3 regions of the Virgibacillus salarius genome follow, and region 3 is predicted to be linked to each of the others. Evidence: a T-box and tRNA genes for the amino acid it is inferred to sense, from the RefSeq annotation. Region 3 holds a T-box; the other regions hold tRNA genes.
What was found. The T-box of region 3 lies ahead of serS (serine--tRNA ligase). A T-box ahead of a tRNA ligase gene usually reads a tRNA of that ligase, here a tRNA-Ser.
Positions count from the first base shown of each region.

Region 1 (5,206 bases), on a different contig from region 3:
GGCGCGCCCGAGAGGAGTCGAACCCCTAACCTCTTGATCCGTAGTCAAACGCTCTATCCAATTGAGCTACGGGCGCTTCTTAAAAGAATGTTCATTTTTATCATTTGTTTCAATTCACGATGACTGAATCACGCGAACAATTATAGATAATACACTAATATGGTTCTTATTTCAATACCTAAATTAAATTCTTTTAATTCTTATAATTATTTACCTTCATAGCTCATAGGTCATATCTGTAATGTTATGGATAAAACCAATTAAACCGAAAGCCAGAAGACGATTTTTATCATCTATTACTTCTATATTATAGTTAAATTGCAGGACGCAATTTTGAATCTGTGACTTTACTCTTTGAGTGCTTCTTAATTATTTATAGGCACAATTATATGTAACCGTCAATATGTTAGTTTCGTATTTATCTTTCCTGCATGATACATTTTTTAATTGCAAAAAATCATTGAATCGCATAAATCGCTTATTAAAGTAGTATATTAATGGAAGAGTCAGGAGCACAACAACAAGAGCATAGCCATAGTCCAATCAAAACATCTACTCCTGCAAAATATATATTACCAATCAAATAAATCACTAAAATGAGTAACGGCGATATAATATATTTTGTAATGAAAGAATATCGATTGTTTGTCAGCACTTTGACATGCTTTTTTCAGCGACATCTTCTCAATCGCAATAAAAATAAAATTGGAAATATCCAAGCTGCTGACGCCATTAAAAAGATCCTATTACTCAGGATCATAAATAATCCACCTAATACGAATAAAAGAACACCATTTTGATAGCCCCCTTCATATATTACTGTAAGTATAAGAGCAAACGACTACTACAACAGTGTAAATTCCGTAGAAGGGACACATAGAGCTTTGAAGGACAAATTGACGGATTACAGGAGACAAACAATTCTAGAAAGAAGAAAAATTGTGAGTTACCTCTTTTTAAAACTACAATTGATGTGTATGGTCACCTATTTCCGAACAAACAACGAGAAACAGCAGATCGGCTAGACGACTTCTTTTAAGAAATGGTGAATTTATGGTGAATAAATCATAAAAAAAACGCTCAAATCCTTAATGGAAATGAACGTATAAAAAAATACCAACCCTCTAAAAGTGTTGGTATGACTTGTTCTATGGATACGATGCGGTCGAGAGGACTTGAACCTCCACGGGTTATTCACCCACTAGGCCCTCAACCTAGCGCGTCTGCCATTCCGCCACGACCGCACATTTTGCAATAAATGACAGAAAATAAAAGACTGTGGATTAACACAGCAATTCAATGCGGGTGGAGGGAGTCGAACCCCCACGTCCGAAGACACTAGATCCTAAGTCTAGCGCGTCTGCCAGTTCCGCCACACCCGCAAATATACAAATGATGAGCCATGGAGGATTCGAACCTCCGACCCTCTGATTAAAAGTCAGATGCTCTACCGACTGAGCTAATGGCTCATGTAAAAAAACGAAAAATAAAAAAATGGCTGGGCTACCAGGATTCGAACCTGGGGTACACGGGATCAAAACCCGATGCCTTACCGCTTGGCTATAGCCCAACATCTGGCGGTCCGGACGGGACTCGAACCCGCGACCTCCTGCGTGACAGGCAGGCATTCTAACCAACTGAACTACCGGACCCAGCCTATTTATTTTTAAAAAAAGATGACCCGTACGGGATTCGAACCCGTGTTACCGCCGTGAAAGGGCGGTGTCTTAACCACTTGACCAACGGGCCATTAAAAAATGGCGGAGAAGGAGGGATTTGAACCCTCGCGCCGCTTACACGGCCTACACCCTTAGCAGGGGCGCCTCTTCAGCCACTTGAGTACTTCTCCATATGGCTCCACAGGTAGGATTCGAACCTACGACCGATCGGTTAACAGCCGATAGCTCTACCACTGAGCTACTGTGGAATAAAGTGTGAATCAATCGCAACGAAAAATATAATACAATATTTCAGTGTAATTGTCAACATTTTTTCGTTAAAATCTATTCGAAAAATATGTAAGTTGAAGTGCTGTATGAGACAGCCTATTTAATTTATCATGGATGACATATTTCGTCAATGGGTTATAGCGATATTTTTTTGCTTTTATAGTAAATAAATTCTCCCTTTGCATTTTCCACATCTAAATTTAGCTGTGTTTACCCTCCTCATACGTTTAAACTCATCATTACAACTAGTACACTTATAAACATATTTATACTTTTTTTGTGAAGGAAGTGGCTTACAATGCCTTGGAGATCCGGTGATTTTCAAAAGTTGCTTAAACGCCTGATCACGATGCCTATATCCTCTTCCTTCTATATGTAAATGATAATGAATCAACTCATGTTTAATAATCCCGATAAATTCTTCCATGTCACTTTCCTGCATGTACTTCGGATTCAATTCAATTAACTTCTTATTAGGAATATATCTTCCACCTGTTGTTCGTAAACGAAAATTAAAAGCTACGTCATGTAAAAAGGGTTTATGAAAATATGTTAAAGATAATTTATTGACCAAATTAAATAAATCCTGATCATCCAGCAGCTCCATTATACCTATCTCCTTATCAATAAGCGATGTTAATATTCTAATATATAAATATTAACTTTGTACAGAAATGGGTTACTTCCTATATTATATAAATAAATTAAACTTACTCGTTATTTAAAATTATTGTAAATAAATATTGATTTTTACTTGGATTATATTATAATATAGATGTAGATAGATAAATACTTAGTTTAAGAGAGGAGATTTAATATTGAGTAATAAAAGAAATACCTTAACTACTGCCGCTGGAGCTCCAGTTGGAGACAATCAAAACTCCATTACAGCTGGACATAATGGACCTACATTACTTCAAGATTTTCATTTACTAGAAAAACTTGCTCATTTTAATAGAGAACGTATCCCTGAACGCGTCGTACATGCAAAAGGTGCTGGTGCACACGGATACTTTGAAGTAACAAATGATGAAATTTCAAAATACACAAAAGCTGATTTCCTTAGCGAAGCCGGAAAGCGTACTGACATGTTTATCCGCTTCTCAACCGTTGCTGGTGAACTAGGCTCTGCAGACACAGTACGTGACCCACGTGGTTTTGCAGTTAAATTTTATACGGACGAAGGGAACTATGACTTAGTTGGAAATAACACACCAATTTTCTTCATTCGTGATGCAATTAAGTTCCCAGACTTCATTCATACGCAAAAACGTAACCCGCAGACGCACTTAAAGGATAAAGATATGGTTTGGGACTTCTGGTCATTATCACCAGAATCACTTCACCAAATTACGTACCTTCATAGTGATCGTGGCATCCCGGCTACGTTCCGTCACATGAATGGATATGGAAGCCATACCTTTAAATGGGTAAATGCAAAAGACGAAGCATTCTGGGTTAAATATCACTTTATAAGTGAACAAGGGGTCAAAAACTTAGATCCAGAGCTTGCTGACAAGATCGCTGGTGAAAATCCTGATTATCACACAGAAGATCTCTTTAATGCTATTGATCAAGGTGACTTCCCTGCTTGGAAGCTTTACGTACAAATTATGCCTTACGAAGACGCCAAGACTTACAAATGGGATCCATTTGATGTTACAAAAATCTGGTCGAAAAAAGACTATCCACGTATTGAAGTAGGTCGAATGGTACTAAACCGTAATCCTGAGAACTACTTTGCTGAGGTTGAGCAAGCTGCCTTCTCACCTGGTCAATTCGTACCTGGTATTGAAGCTTCTCCAGATAAAATGCTTCAAGGTCGTCTATTTGGTTATTCAGATGCACATCGTTATCGCTTAGGAGCAAACCATCATCAAATTCCCGTAAACCGTCCAAAAAATGAAGTAAATAATTATCAACGTGATGGTTTCATGAATGTAAGTGGTAATGGTGGTAGCAAGCCAAACTACGAACCAAACAGTGTAGATGGACCAACTGAGGATCAGGCAACCAAAATTAATCCGTTTGAGGTTTATGGCGAAGCTAATAGCGTTTCCTATGACAGTGATGATCATTATACACAGGCCGGTGATTTATATCGTTTAATGACTGCAGATGAAAAAGATCGCTTAATTAAAGCATTTGTTGATCACATGAAGCCTGTTACAAAAGAAGAAATTAAGCTACGTCAAATCGAACACTTCTATAAAGCAGATCCTGAATGGGGCGAGCGTATCGCTGAAGGACTTGGCCTTAAAGTTCCAGAAAGCGTAAAATAAACAACTATGGCGCAAGCTCCCGAATAGAAACGTAGCGACTGGAAAGATTCAACTTAGATAAAGGAAGCACGGTGAGTTTGCGAGCCGATGATGACTTAGCTTAGGGCGATTTGTGAGGTCGCTTCTGGGCGCCGGAGCAGGACGCGCTTAACACGCCCATATTTATCCAGCTGGCTAATTTATCATTTCCTAGACTAAAACAAAGACATGGTTCCTATTAGAGCCATGTCTTTTCAATTAATATTCTTTGTTCACCATTGATAAGGCGATTCTTCCTTTATTCATATCAATATCCTCGACCCAGACAGTTATTACATCGCCAACAGAAGCAATGTCCATTGGATGCTTCACGAATGAATTTGACATCTTAGAAATATGGACAAGTCCATCTTGCTTCACACCGATATCTACGAACACACCAAAATCAACTACATTTCTAACCGTACCCTGCATCTCCATTCCAGGCTTGATATCTTCCATTGTCATTACGTTTTGTTTTAACAATGGTTGCGGAAAATCATCACGAGGATCGCGCTCTGGTTTACTTAGTGCTTGTAAAATATCACTTAAGGTTGGTACTCCTATGCCCAGCTCTTCTGCAACCTCCCTGTTTTTAATTGTGCTAATGGCCTGGCGAAGTTTTTCTGAGCCTATATCGCTTAGATCACAGTCCAGCATTGTTAACAGCTTTTCTGTATGAGCGTAGCTTTCAGGATGTATAGGGGTTCTATCGAGTGGGTTATCCCCATCAACGATGCGTAGAAAACCAATCCCCTGTTCATACGTTTTTGCTCCTAAACGAGGAATTTTCTTTAGTTGCTTCCGATTCGTAAATTTCCCATCTTCCTCACGTTGCTTGACAATGTTGTTTGCCACCGTTTTACTTAGTCCCGATACATATTGTAGCAATGACGAGGAGGCTGTATTTACATTTACGCCTACCTGATTAACTGCAGTTTCTACAACAAATGATAA
Region 1 is NZ_BAAACY010000049.1:1,643-6,848, reverse strand. It holds tRNA gene ABDZ84_RS07085 (tRNA-Arg) at 1-76, opposite strand, end outside; partial or broken gene ABDZ84_RS07080 (hypothetical protein) at 959-1,039, shown strand; tRNA gene ABDZ84_RS07075 (tRNA-Leu) at 1,161-1,244, opposite strand; tRNA gene ABDZ84_RS07070 (tRNA-Leu) at 1,301-1,382, opposite strand; tRNA gene ABDZ84_RS07065 (tRNA-Lys) at 1,397-1,469, opposite strand; tRNA gene ABDZ84_RS07060 (tRNA-Gln) at 1,496-1,570, opposite strand; tRNA gene ABDZ84_RS07055 (tRNA-Asp) at 1,576-1,652, opposite strand; tRNA gene ABDZ84_RS07050 (tRNA-Glu) at 1,678-1,749, opposite strand; tRNA gene ABDZ84_RS07045 (tRNA-Ser) at 1,759-1,849, opposite strand; tRNA gene ABDZ84_RS07040 (tRNA-Asn) at 1,853-1,927, opposite strand; gene ABDZ84_RS07035 (SprT family protein) at 2,107-2,556, opposite strand; gene ABDZ84_RS07030 (catalase) at 2,768-4,231, shown strand; gene ABDZ84_RS07025 (Tex family protein) at 4,469-5,206, opposite strand, start outside.
Region 1: it has a tRNA-Ser gene. The T-box ahead of serS (serine--tRNA ligase) is inferred to sense a tRNA for this amino acid. The anticodon was not compared.

Region 2 (5,206 bases), on a different contig from region 3:
CATTTATAATAGGTATTGATATTGGTGCTTATGCGCTACCGATCATTGCTGTAGGGTGTTTTCTATTATTTTTCTTTAAAAGTCAGAAAGTTAATGCAGTTGGACAAGCAATCTTTGGATTTGGTGCATTATTCTTTGGATTAGAATTAATGAGTAGTGGTATGAAGCCATTGCGTACACTAGAAGCATTTCATGAATTAACCGTTAATATGAGTGAAAACCCAGTTCTTGGTGTAGTTATCGGTACTGTCTTTACCGTTGTTGTACAGAGTTCAAGTGCCACAATAGGTATTTTACAAGGTCTATTTGCTGAAGGAGCAATAGAACTAAAGGCAGCCATACCCGTTCTTTTTGGAGATAACTTAGGAACGACAATAACTGCAGTGCTAGCATCTCTAGGTGCAACTGTTGCTGCAAAACGAGCAGCGTATACTCATGTAATCTTTAATTTAGTTGGAGCTACCATCTTTTTACTCCTACTTGGAGTTTTTACGCAAATTGTTACGTTTTTACAAGGACAGTTTAACTTGAACCCGGAGATGACAATTGCGTTTGCTCATGGGACCTTTAATATTACAAATACGATCATTCAATTTCCATTTATAGGCGCTTTAGCTTGGTTAGTTACTAGGATTATTCCAGGTGAAGATACAATTGTAGAGTATAAACCACAACACTTAGATCCGATATTTATTCAGCAATCATCGACCTTGGCATTAGATCAGGCGAAAGCAGAAGTGATTCGCATGGGTGAATATGCTTATAAAGGCTTAGAAGAAACAAATAAATATTTAAATACACAACTTTCTAAGCATTCCGAAATGGCTATGCAAATAGAAGGGGCTTTAAATAATCTGGACCGAAAAATAACAGATTATCTTGTAGAACTATCGGCAGAATCACTTACGGAAATAGAAAGTGCGAAACATTCCGCACTCCTTGACTCCGTTCGAGATATCGAAAGAATAGGCGATCATTTTGAAAATATTGTCGAATTAATTGATTATAAAATGTCTAATAAAGTTCAATTAACCAATCATGCTCAGGAAGATCTAAATGAAATGTTTGAATTAACAACGTCAACAGTAAAACAAGCCGTTGAATCTCTCCAAAGTATGGACAGAGAAGAGGCACTAGCTGTGATTCAAAAAGAAGATAAAATTGATAAAATGGAAAGGAATTTCCGAAAGAAACATATCATTCGTATGAATGAAGGTAAATGTACTGGATCAGCTGGAATTGTTTTTGTTGATATCATTAGCAATTTAGAGCGAATTGGAGACCATGCGGTTAACATTGCTGAAGAAGTATTAGGTGAATAATAATAACGTATGTTTAGTTTAACAACTGTCGGAAATGCTTTCTGACAGTTGTTTTTTATACTAAGTAGAAGTTAGCTATCTCAAATTCAAATGAACTGCAAGAGCTACGTCATTGTCGTTTGCGGAAAAGAAAATCTGTGTGAACAAGCATTATTCAACCGGAACTTGAAGAAAGCCGTTCACTTATCCATGGTGAGTTAAGTGAAGGGGAGTTATTTCGTGAAGTTCTGTTAGGAAAATTCTGTAGAAAAACGGGTGACTTCCGGCCCCTGTAGTATGGTTTTCAAGAGGTGACTCAGCGTTACGTCTGCTCACACAAACACAGGAGTTACTTTACAAGTTATAAGGTAGTATTTACTAATTAATAAAGGAATTAAAATTAAAATTTTCTAACTTTAAATTTTGTATTGAAAAACCTTTGATAAGATGCTATAGTAAATATTGTCGTTTTAACAGCGATACATACATAAGAAATTGCGATTATGATTTTTTGAAAAAAATATTGACAGATGTTGTTGAACATGGTAAATTATATCTTGTTGCTATAATTCGTTGAAAGTAGTCACGATAACATTCCACAGTAGCTCAGTGGTAGAGCTATCGGCTGTTAACCGATCGGTCGTAGGTTCGAATCCTACCTGTGGAGCCAATTTGGCGGTGTAGCTCAGCTGGCGAGAGCGTACGGTTCATACCCGTGAGGTCGGGGGTTCGATCCCCTCCGCCGCCACCATAATATAACAATTAATCTGAAGCATGGCGGTCGTGGCGAAGTGGTTAACGCACCGGATTGTGGCTCCGGCATTCGTGGGTTCGATCCCCACCGGTCGCCCCATAAACAATTTTAAAATGAGAAGGACCCTTAGCTCAGTTGGTCAGAGCTATCGGCTCATAACCGATCGGTCGCAGGTTCGAGTCCTGCAGGGTCCACCATAAAATTATTTGGAGGTATACCCAAGTCTGGCTGAAGGGAGCGGTCTTGAAAACCGCCAGGGGTGTAACAGCCCGCGGGGGTTCGAATCCCTCTACCTCCTCCATACATATTTAGAGTAGATTTAGGCTCGGTAGCTCAGTCGGTAGAGCAAGGGACTGAAAATCCCTGTGTCGGCGGTTCGATTCCGTCCCGAGCCACCATTCAAACAAGCGGTGGCTTGTTTTTTTATTTTCTCAAGAAAATAACGCTTTTTATAATTTGGTAAAAAAATGCATGCATATAATTTGCATCAGTATAGTAGCTTTGATAATCTTGCTTTAAAAGGGTGAATATTCGATCCTTTTTAATAAAATAATTTTATTAGGAGGAAGTTATAATGGCAAAATTTGAATTACCTGAACTACCTTATGCTTACGATGCACTAGAACCTACTATTGATAAAGAAACCATGAACATTCACCATACAAAGCATCATAATACGTATGTAACGAAACTAAACGGTGCTTTAGAAGGACATGCTGATCTTCAGAATAAATCTGTTGAAGAGCTAATAAGTAATCTAGATGCTGTTCCGGAAAGCGCGCGGACTGCCGTACGTAATAATGGTGGCGGCCATGCAAACCATAGTCTGTTCTGGAAAGTATTATCACCTAATGGTGGTGGCGAACCAACTGGTGAGCTTGCTGATAAAATTAATGAAAAGTTTGGCAGCTTTGATAAATTCAAAGAAGAATTTGCTAATGCTGCAGCAGGACGCTTCGGATCAGGTTGGGCATGGTTAGTTTTAAATAATGAAGAATTAGAAATAATGAGTACACCTAATCAAGACTCGCCGATAATGGAAGGGAAAAAACCTTTATTAGGTCTTGATGTTTGGGAGCACGCTTACTATCTTAAATATCAAAATAAACGCCCAGATTACATTTCAGCTTTCTGGAATGTTATTAATTGGGATCAAGTAACGAAAAACTATAATGAAGCGAAATAACAAAAATAATTGAATAGAAAAGGCATGTGGGGGGATTCGATTCCTTCATATGCCTTTTTTTATCTATAATTGTCAAGAAATGATGAATGTAAGCTTAATGAATAGATTGTTATATCCTTATCTTTAATTAAGGCTTCTTTGCATATCTGTTACTCATTTGTTCAAACTATTAATGACTTGAAAAGGAGTATGGAATATGCGAAAAAGCCTATCACTTTATCAGGGGAAATTAGACATTGATAAGGATTTATTGTTTTTACTTGTTATTGGTGGACTATATTCTTTAGGGATATTTTTATCCAATACATTTGTAAATATATACTTGTGGAAGCAATCAGGGGATTATATAACCATTGCTGTATATAATTTAGCCATTTATATTTTTCAACCATTGACGTTTATTGTGGCTGGAAAATTAGCTAAGAAAGTGGATCGAGTTATTGTATTACGTTTAGGGGTAATTTTTTTATCTCTCTTTTTTTTGAGTGTATTAATTATTGCTGAAAAAGCATCGTACTATAATTTTATGCTAGGTAGTCTTCTTGGTATTGGTTATGGTTTCTATTGGCTAGCATTTAATGTACTTACATTCGAGATTACTGAGCCAGAGACTAGGGACTTTTTTAATGGATTTTTAGGAGTGCTTCAATCCTTTGGTGGAATGATTGGACCGTTATTAGCTGGGACTATTATTGCTAATTTGGAAGCAAATATCGGATATACAACAATTTTTACGATTTCTTTTATTTTGTTCATTTGCGCAGTTATCTGTAGTTTCTTTTTGGCAAGGAGAAAGGCAGAAGGAAGCTTTTATTTTCGACGGGTATTAGCTGAACGATCACATAACAAAAATTGGAATCGTATATTAAATGCACATATTTTTCAAGGATTAAGAGAAGGGATATTTGCCTTTGTTATCTCCATATGGGTGTTTTTGATTACACAAAGTGAATTTTCATTAGGGATGTTCAATCTAGTGTTCTCTGGTTTATCCTTTGTTTTTTATTTTATTGGGACGAAAGTTATCAAGCCTTCCATGAGAAAAAAAGCTATCCTTATCGGGAGTCTTATCCTGTATTTCTCTATTACAATTATTATTTTTGAGATTAGCTATGCACAGCTAATTATATATGCAATTTGCATTGGGATCGCTTACCCAATCATTACTATACCATATGTCTCTTTAACCTATGATGTAATAGGAAAAGCATGGAAGGCAAAAGAGTTACGTGTGGAGTATATCGTTGTCAGAGAAATGTTTGTCAATATCGGAAGAATTACTTCCATTTCTGTTTTTTTAATTGCTGTTTCTATTTTTCCAGCTGAAAAGGCAATCCCATATATATTAGCCGTTTTTGGTGCTGGGCATATTTTTATCTATTTATTCGTCAAGAACATCTACTTAGGAAGTAAGCCAAAAAAAGAAGTATTAATTAAAGAGCAATTAACAGACGAAAAAAATAGATAAATGGATGAAAATAAAGAGGGATAAATGGTATAATGAATAAGGTTTAAAATAAATCTAATTTCGTATGGGGGAGAGATAATGGGGAATAAGAAAAAAAAGAAAAAAACGCAACTTCCCTTCCGAATTAACATATTATTTTTTGTTGTGTTTCTAATGTTTACAGTGCTTATTTTACAATTAGGAGTTGTACAGATTTTAAACGGTGAAGCATTTCAGGAAGAAATTGATCGAACGGTAAAGGATACAACAAAGATACCCGTTCCTAGAGGTAAAATATATGATAGTAACCATAATGTTATTGTAGATAATAAACCATTGTATTCGATCACGTATACACCTGCAAAAGGAACGCAGGCAGAAGATCGATTAGCAGTTGCTGAAAAATTGTCGAAGTATATTTCTATGGATGATGAAAAAAAATACCTTGATAAATTAACAGAGCGCAATAAAAAAGAGTATTGGTACTTAAAAAATAAGGAAGAAGCTGACAATCGCTT
Region 2 is NZ_BAAACY010000156.1:902-6,107, forward strand. It holds gene ABDZ84_RS19090 (Na/Pi cotransporter family protein) at 1-1,322, shown strand, start outside; tRNA gene ABDZ84_RS19095 (tRNA-Asn) at 1,897-1,971, shown strand; tRNA gene ABDZ84_RS19100 (tRNA-Met) at 1,976-2,052, shown strand; tRNA gene ABDZ84_RS19105 (tRNA-His) at 2,079-2,154, shown strand; tRNA gene ABDZ84_RS19110 (tRNA-Ile) at 2,176-2,252, shown strand; tRNA gene ABDZ84_RS19115 (tRNA-Ser) at 2,264-2,356, shown strand; tRNA gene ABDZ84_RS19120 (tRNA-Phe) at 2,378-2,453, shown strand; gene ABDZ84_RS19125 (superoxide dismutase) at 2,630-3,241, shown strand; gene ABDZ84_RS19130 (MFS transporter) at 3,438-4,709, shown strand; gene ABDZ84_RS19135 (peptidoglycan D,D-transpeptidase FtsI family protein) at 4,788-5,206, shown strand, end outside.
Region 2: it has a tRNA-Ser gene. The T-box ahead of serS (serine--tRNA ligase) is inferred to sense a tRNA for this amino acid. The anticodon was not compared.

Region 3 (5,206 bases):
TAATAATCGCCGTACTAATGCCACCAATTAAGGATAGAAACGGCAGTAGACCAACGGGTATACTTTCGCCAACTGGGTAGTATGCTAATGCTAAAACTACCATTAGTCCTGCACCTGTAGTTATCCCTAATATTCCCGGCTCTGCTAAAGGATTACGTGCTACTCCTTGCAAAATACAGCCGGAAACTGCTAGCCCCGCACCAACTAACATAGAGATGATAATTCGTGGAAGTCTAAATTCAAATAAAATCAATTCTTGCTGGGCGGTCCCATTTCCAATGATTGTTTGTAGCAATTCAGAAGGGGCTAAACGGATCGCGCCAATATTAACACTAATAACAAAAGTAAGCACAATTAAAACAATAAATATAAGTAATATAAGAATCCGTTTTCTTGTTCGTTCATCTTCGGACCGTATTCCTATAGAGCGCATCACAGATTCCTCCTTTCTTTTCTAGCAACATAAAGGAAGAATGGAACACCAATTAAAGCAAATAACGCACCAATTGGCGTTTCTTGTGGTGCATTAATCATACGCGCACCTATATCTGCTATACAAGTAAGAAAGCCGCCTATCACAGCTGAGCATGGAATAATAAGCCGATAATCAACTCCAACAAAAAAGCGGGCAATATGCGGAACAATTAAGCCAACAAAACCTATTGGACCAGCAACTGCGACAGCAACTCCAGCTATTAACAACACGATAATAAAGCCTGCTGCACGTACAAGCTTCGTCCGCTGTCCTAATCCTTTGGCTACATCATCACCAAGACTTAGGATCGTAATTGATTTCGATAACAGCATAGCTGCAATCAGCGCGCCGAGAACCCATGGAAACATTAATTTTAACTGTGTCCATTTCACACCTGCTATACCGCCAGCAAACCAAAAAGCCAAATCCTGACTTAAACTGAAATAAATGCCTATACCTTCACTTAAAGCTGTAAAAAATGCTGTTACAGCAGCTCCAGCTAACACTATTTTTACAGGTGTTACTACTCCTTTTCCCATCGAACTAATACCAAATACAAGAACGACGCTTACACCTGCACCTATAAATGAAAAGAGAATTAATCCATTGTAAGACATCCCAGGAAAGAGCGCAAAGCAAATGGCGACCATAAAGACCGCTCCTGCATTGATCCCTAATATTCCTGGATCAGCTAATGGATTCCTTGTCATCCCTTGCATCATCGCTCCAGCTACAGCAAAAGATGCACCAACTAAAACTCCAGCTAAGGTTCTAGGAAGTCTTAGTTCCTGAATAATGGAGTGTGAAGTACTGGTTGGATCATAATGAAATATCGCTTCCCATACAGTGGAAAATGTAATATCAGCTGCACCTATAGAAATAGAAAGTGTCAGAGCAAATATAGTTGCGATAATACCACCAATTAAAATAATCATTGCTGGCAGTGGTCTAGATTTAATAGATTTCGTTGTTGTATGTAGATCGGATGTCCGAGACTCTGCAGCCATATTTCTTCCCACTTCCTTATCAAAAAGAACTATCTAACCTAATGAAATTGATAATCATTATCATTTATATAGTAGCAATCCTTGATCACTTTGTCTACATCATTTTAGAGGTTTAAAAGAATTTTTTCTAGATGATTGTTTGAAGTCACCAGTTTTTCGTTAATGTTCCTTTGAAGTTCACTGATGCTCACAGATTAATCCTCATCCAGCGACAACTAAAATAGAAGCGTGCCGATTTATATAATTCCGGCACGCTTTTAGAATAAACTATTTAATTACTTCTTTTCCGCCCATATAAGGTTTTAATACTTTAGGGATCTCAACAGTACCATCTGCTTGCTGATAATTTTCGAGGATTGCTGCAACAGTACGACCAATCGCTAGACCAGAACCATTGAGCGTATGCACGAATTCCGGTTTAGCTTTTACATCTCTACGGAATCGTATCCCCGCTCGCCTAGCTTGGAAATCCTCAAAATTAGAACAAGAAGAAATTTCACGATACGTGTTTTGACTAGGGATCCAAACCTCAATATCATATTTTTTTGCTGCTGTAAAACCTAGATCACCAGTACACATGCTCATAACACGATATGGTAGCTCTAATAACTGTAATACTTTTTCTGCATGTCCAGTCAACATTTCCAATGTTTCATAAGATTCTTCTGGTTTAACAAAATGAACAAGCTCCACTTTATTAAATTGATGCTGGCGAATCAATCCTCTAGTATCTCTACCTGCTGATCCTGCTTCAGAACGGAAGCACCCACTAAATGCGGCATATTTTTTTGGCAAGTCATCACTAGATAAGATTTCATCCCGATGATAATTCGTTACTGGTACTTCCGCGGTTGGTGCCATAAAGTAATCCCAATCAACTAATTTAAATGCATCCTCCTCGAACTTCGGCAGCTGTCCTGTTCCGGTCATACTTGTACGATTTACCATATATGGTGGAATCATTTCCTCATAACCATGTTCATCCGCATGTAGATCCATCATAAAATTCCATAAAGCACGCTCTAAGCGTGCCCCTAAGCCTTTGTAGAATACAAAACGGCTGCCAGTCACTTTCCCTGCACGTTCAAAATCCAATATACCCAAATTTGTTGCGATATCCCAATGTGGTTGAGCTTCATAAGCAAAGTTTGGACGTTCGCCCCATTGACGCACTTCAATGTTATCATCTTCATCTTCACCAACAGGTACACTTTCATGTGGAATGTTTGGAATGGATAGCATAATTTGCCCCAATTGTTCCTCGATTTCTTTTAAATTTTTATCCAGTATAGCAATCTTTTCACCAACCTCGCGCATTTCCTTGATAGCTGGCTCTGCATCTTTCTTTTCTCTTTTTAATACAGATATTTGTTTAGATGCTTCATTTCGCTTTGCCTTCAGCTGTTCTGTTTCAGCTATAAGCTTACGCCGGTTTTCGTCAAGGTCCTCAAAACGATCCAGCTCTGATAAATCTTCGCCACGATGGGTTAATTTTGCTTTCACTTCTTGAAAATTGTTTCGTAAAAATTTCATGTCTAGCATTACAATTGTCCTCCTTAGTTATGTTATGTCTAATAAATAAAAATCAAAAAACTCCCGTCCCTAATGAAATAGGGACGAGAGTAAAATTCCCGCGTTGCCACCCTGATTGAAGAGAAATCTCTTCCGGCTTATCGTTTTAACGGTACGTCACCGGGTTTACTTACTATCCAAAGAATTCCATAAACCAATTCAAGGATGGATTCATAGCTATCTAATATCGATTCACACCAACCATCGATTCTCTTTAAGAAGATAAACTACTACTATTTCCTGTCAACATCGTTTTATATAGGTATTATATTACATCATAGCTGATTTTTTATGTATATGCAACTATCATTTTTTTGCAACTGCGCACCCCCATCCCTCGTTTGTTGTCGTCCATAATGCCAAAGATGTATCTGGAAGAACATTTTTTGCTACAGCTACCGTATCCTATCGCCCAACATGTTGAAGCGAATGTAATAGAGCAAGGTGTTGACAACCAAAAAGAGAATAAAAAAAGGCTCAGACATAGTACGCTAATCAAAAAACCGAACGATAATTCGAAGCAATGGTACCGTCCCCTGGAAGTTAAAGTGAAAAATCTAACTTCCGGGATAACCACCTTTAACTAGCATTCGAATTCGTTCGGTCTTATTCTGATTATAAAACTCCTACATGCAAAGAAAAAGCATTTGAGTTATGTCTCATCAGGTTTACTAGTGTTAAGTACTTGCTACAGCTTTCTTAACCATCTGAACAAAATAAGCAATCATCCGATTATCATCTGTTAATTCAGGATGAAAAGCTGTTGCTAGATAGTTACCTTGTCTAACTGTAACAATGTGTTCGTTATACGTAGCAAGTATCTCTACATCGGGTCCTGCTTTAACAACATAGGGCGCGCGAATAAACACAGCATTAAAATCTGCTGCAATACCATGCACCTCTACATCGGCCTCAAAACTCGCAACCTGACGTCCAAATGCATTACGAGCAACTTCCATATCAATTAGTTTTAAATGTGCAGTATCTTGATCCTTTATGGCAGTCGCCATTAAAATCATTCCAGCACACGTGCCAAAGATAGGCTTACCTTGCTTACCAAAATCTTGAATAGCATCAAAAAAGTCATAGCTGTCAATTAATCTTCTAATCGTTGTGCTTTCACCGCCAGGAAGAATTAATCCATCAATCTCAGCTAGCTGTTCTTTTCGTTTTATCTCTATTGCATTAGCACTACAAGCCTTTACAGCCCGAAGATGCTCGCGGACTGCACCTTGTAATGCAAGCACTCCAATTGTTGTCATATGGAATCCTTCCTTCTATTCACTACGATCCTGCATACGATCATGTGCTTCAATGGTGCTCATTTCAATACCTTTCATGGCAACCCCAAGGTCCTTAGAAAGTTCTGCAATCAATTTATAATCTCGGTAATGTGTTGTCGCCTCTACAATGGCCTTAGCAAACTTGGCAGGATTTGCAGATTTGAAGATACCTGAACCAACAAATACACCATCAGCCCCTAACTCCATCATGAGTGCAGCATCACTTGGTGTCGCTATCCCACCAGCTGCAAAATTAACCACAGGTAGACGGCCATCCTCACGAATTTCGATTAGTAATTCGAACGGTGCACCTATCTCCTTGGCATAAGTCATCACTTCATCTCTTGACATCGCAGTAAGCTTCCTAATTTCTGATTGTACCTGACGCATGTGACGAACTGCTTCTACAATATTCCCTGTTCCAGGTTCACCTTTGGTACGTAACATGGAAGCACCCTCGCCAATCCGACGTGCCGCTTCTCCTAGATTACGACAGCCACAAACAAATGGTACGGTATAATCTGATTTATTAATATGATACACATCATCAGCTGGTGTTAAGACTTCACTTTCATCAATATAGTCAACACCCATTGCTTCTAACACTCGTGCTTCTGTGATATGTCCAATGCGTGCCTTTGCCATTACAGGAATCGAGACAGCATTTAGCACTTCTTCTGTTATAGTAGGGTCCGCCATACGAGCGACACCACCAGCTGCTCGTATATCAGATGGAACACGTTCAAGAGCCATTACCGCAACTGCTCCTGCTTCCTCAGCAATCTTCGCCTGTTCAGCATTGACAACGTCCATAATAACGCCGCCCTTTTGCATTTCTGCCATACCACGTTTTACACGTTCTGTACCTG
Region 3 is NZ_BAAACY010000008.1:70,944-76,149, forward strand. It holds gene ABDZ84_RS01560 (FecCD family ABC transporter permease) at 1-433, opposite strand, end outside; gene ABDZ84_RS01565 (FecCD family ABC transporter permease) at 433-1,482, opposite strand; gene serS (serine--tRNA ligase) at 1,750-3,024, opposite strand; T-box leader at 3,092-3,310, opposite strand; gene pdxT (pyridoxal 5'-phosphate synthase glutaminase subunit PdxT) at 3,732-4,316, opposite strand; gene pdxS (pyridoxal 5'-phosphate synthase lyase subunit PdxS) at 4,332-5,206, opposite strand, start outside.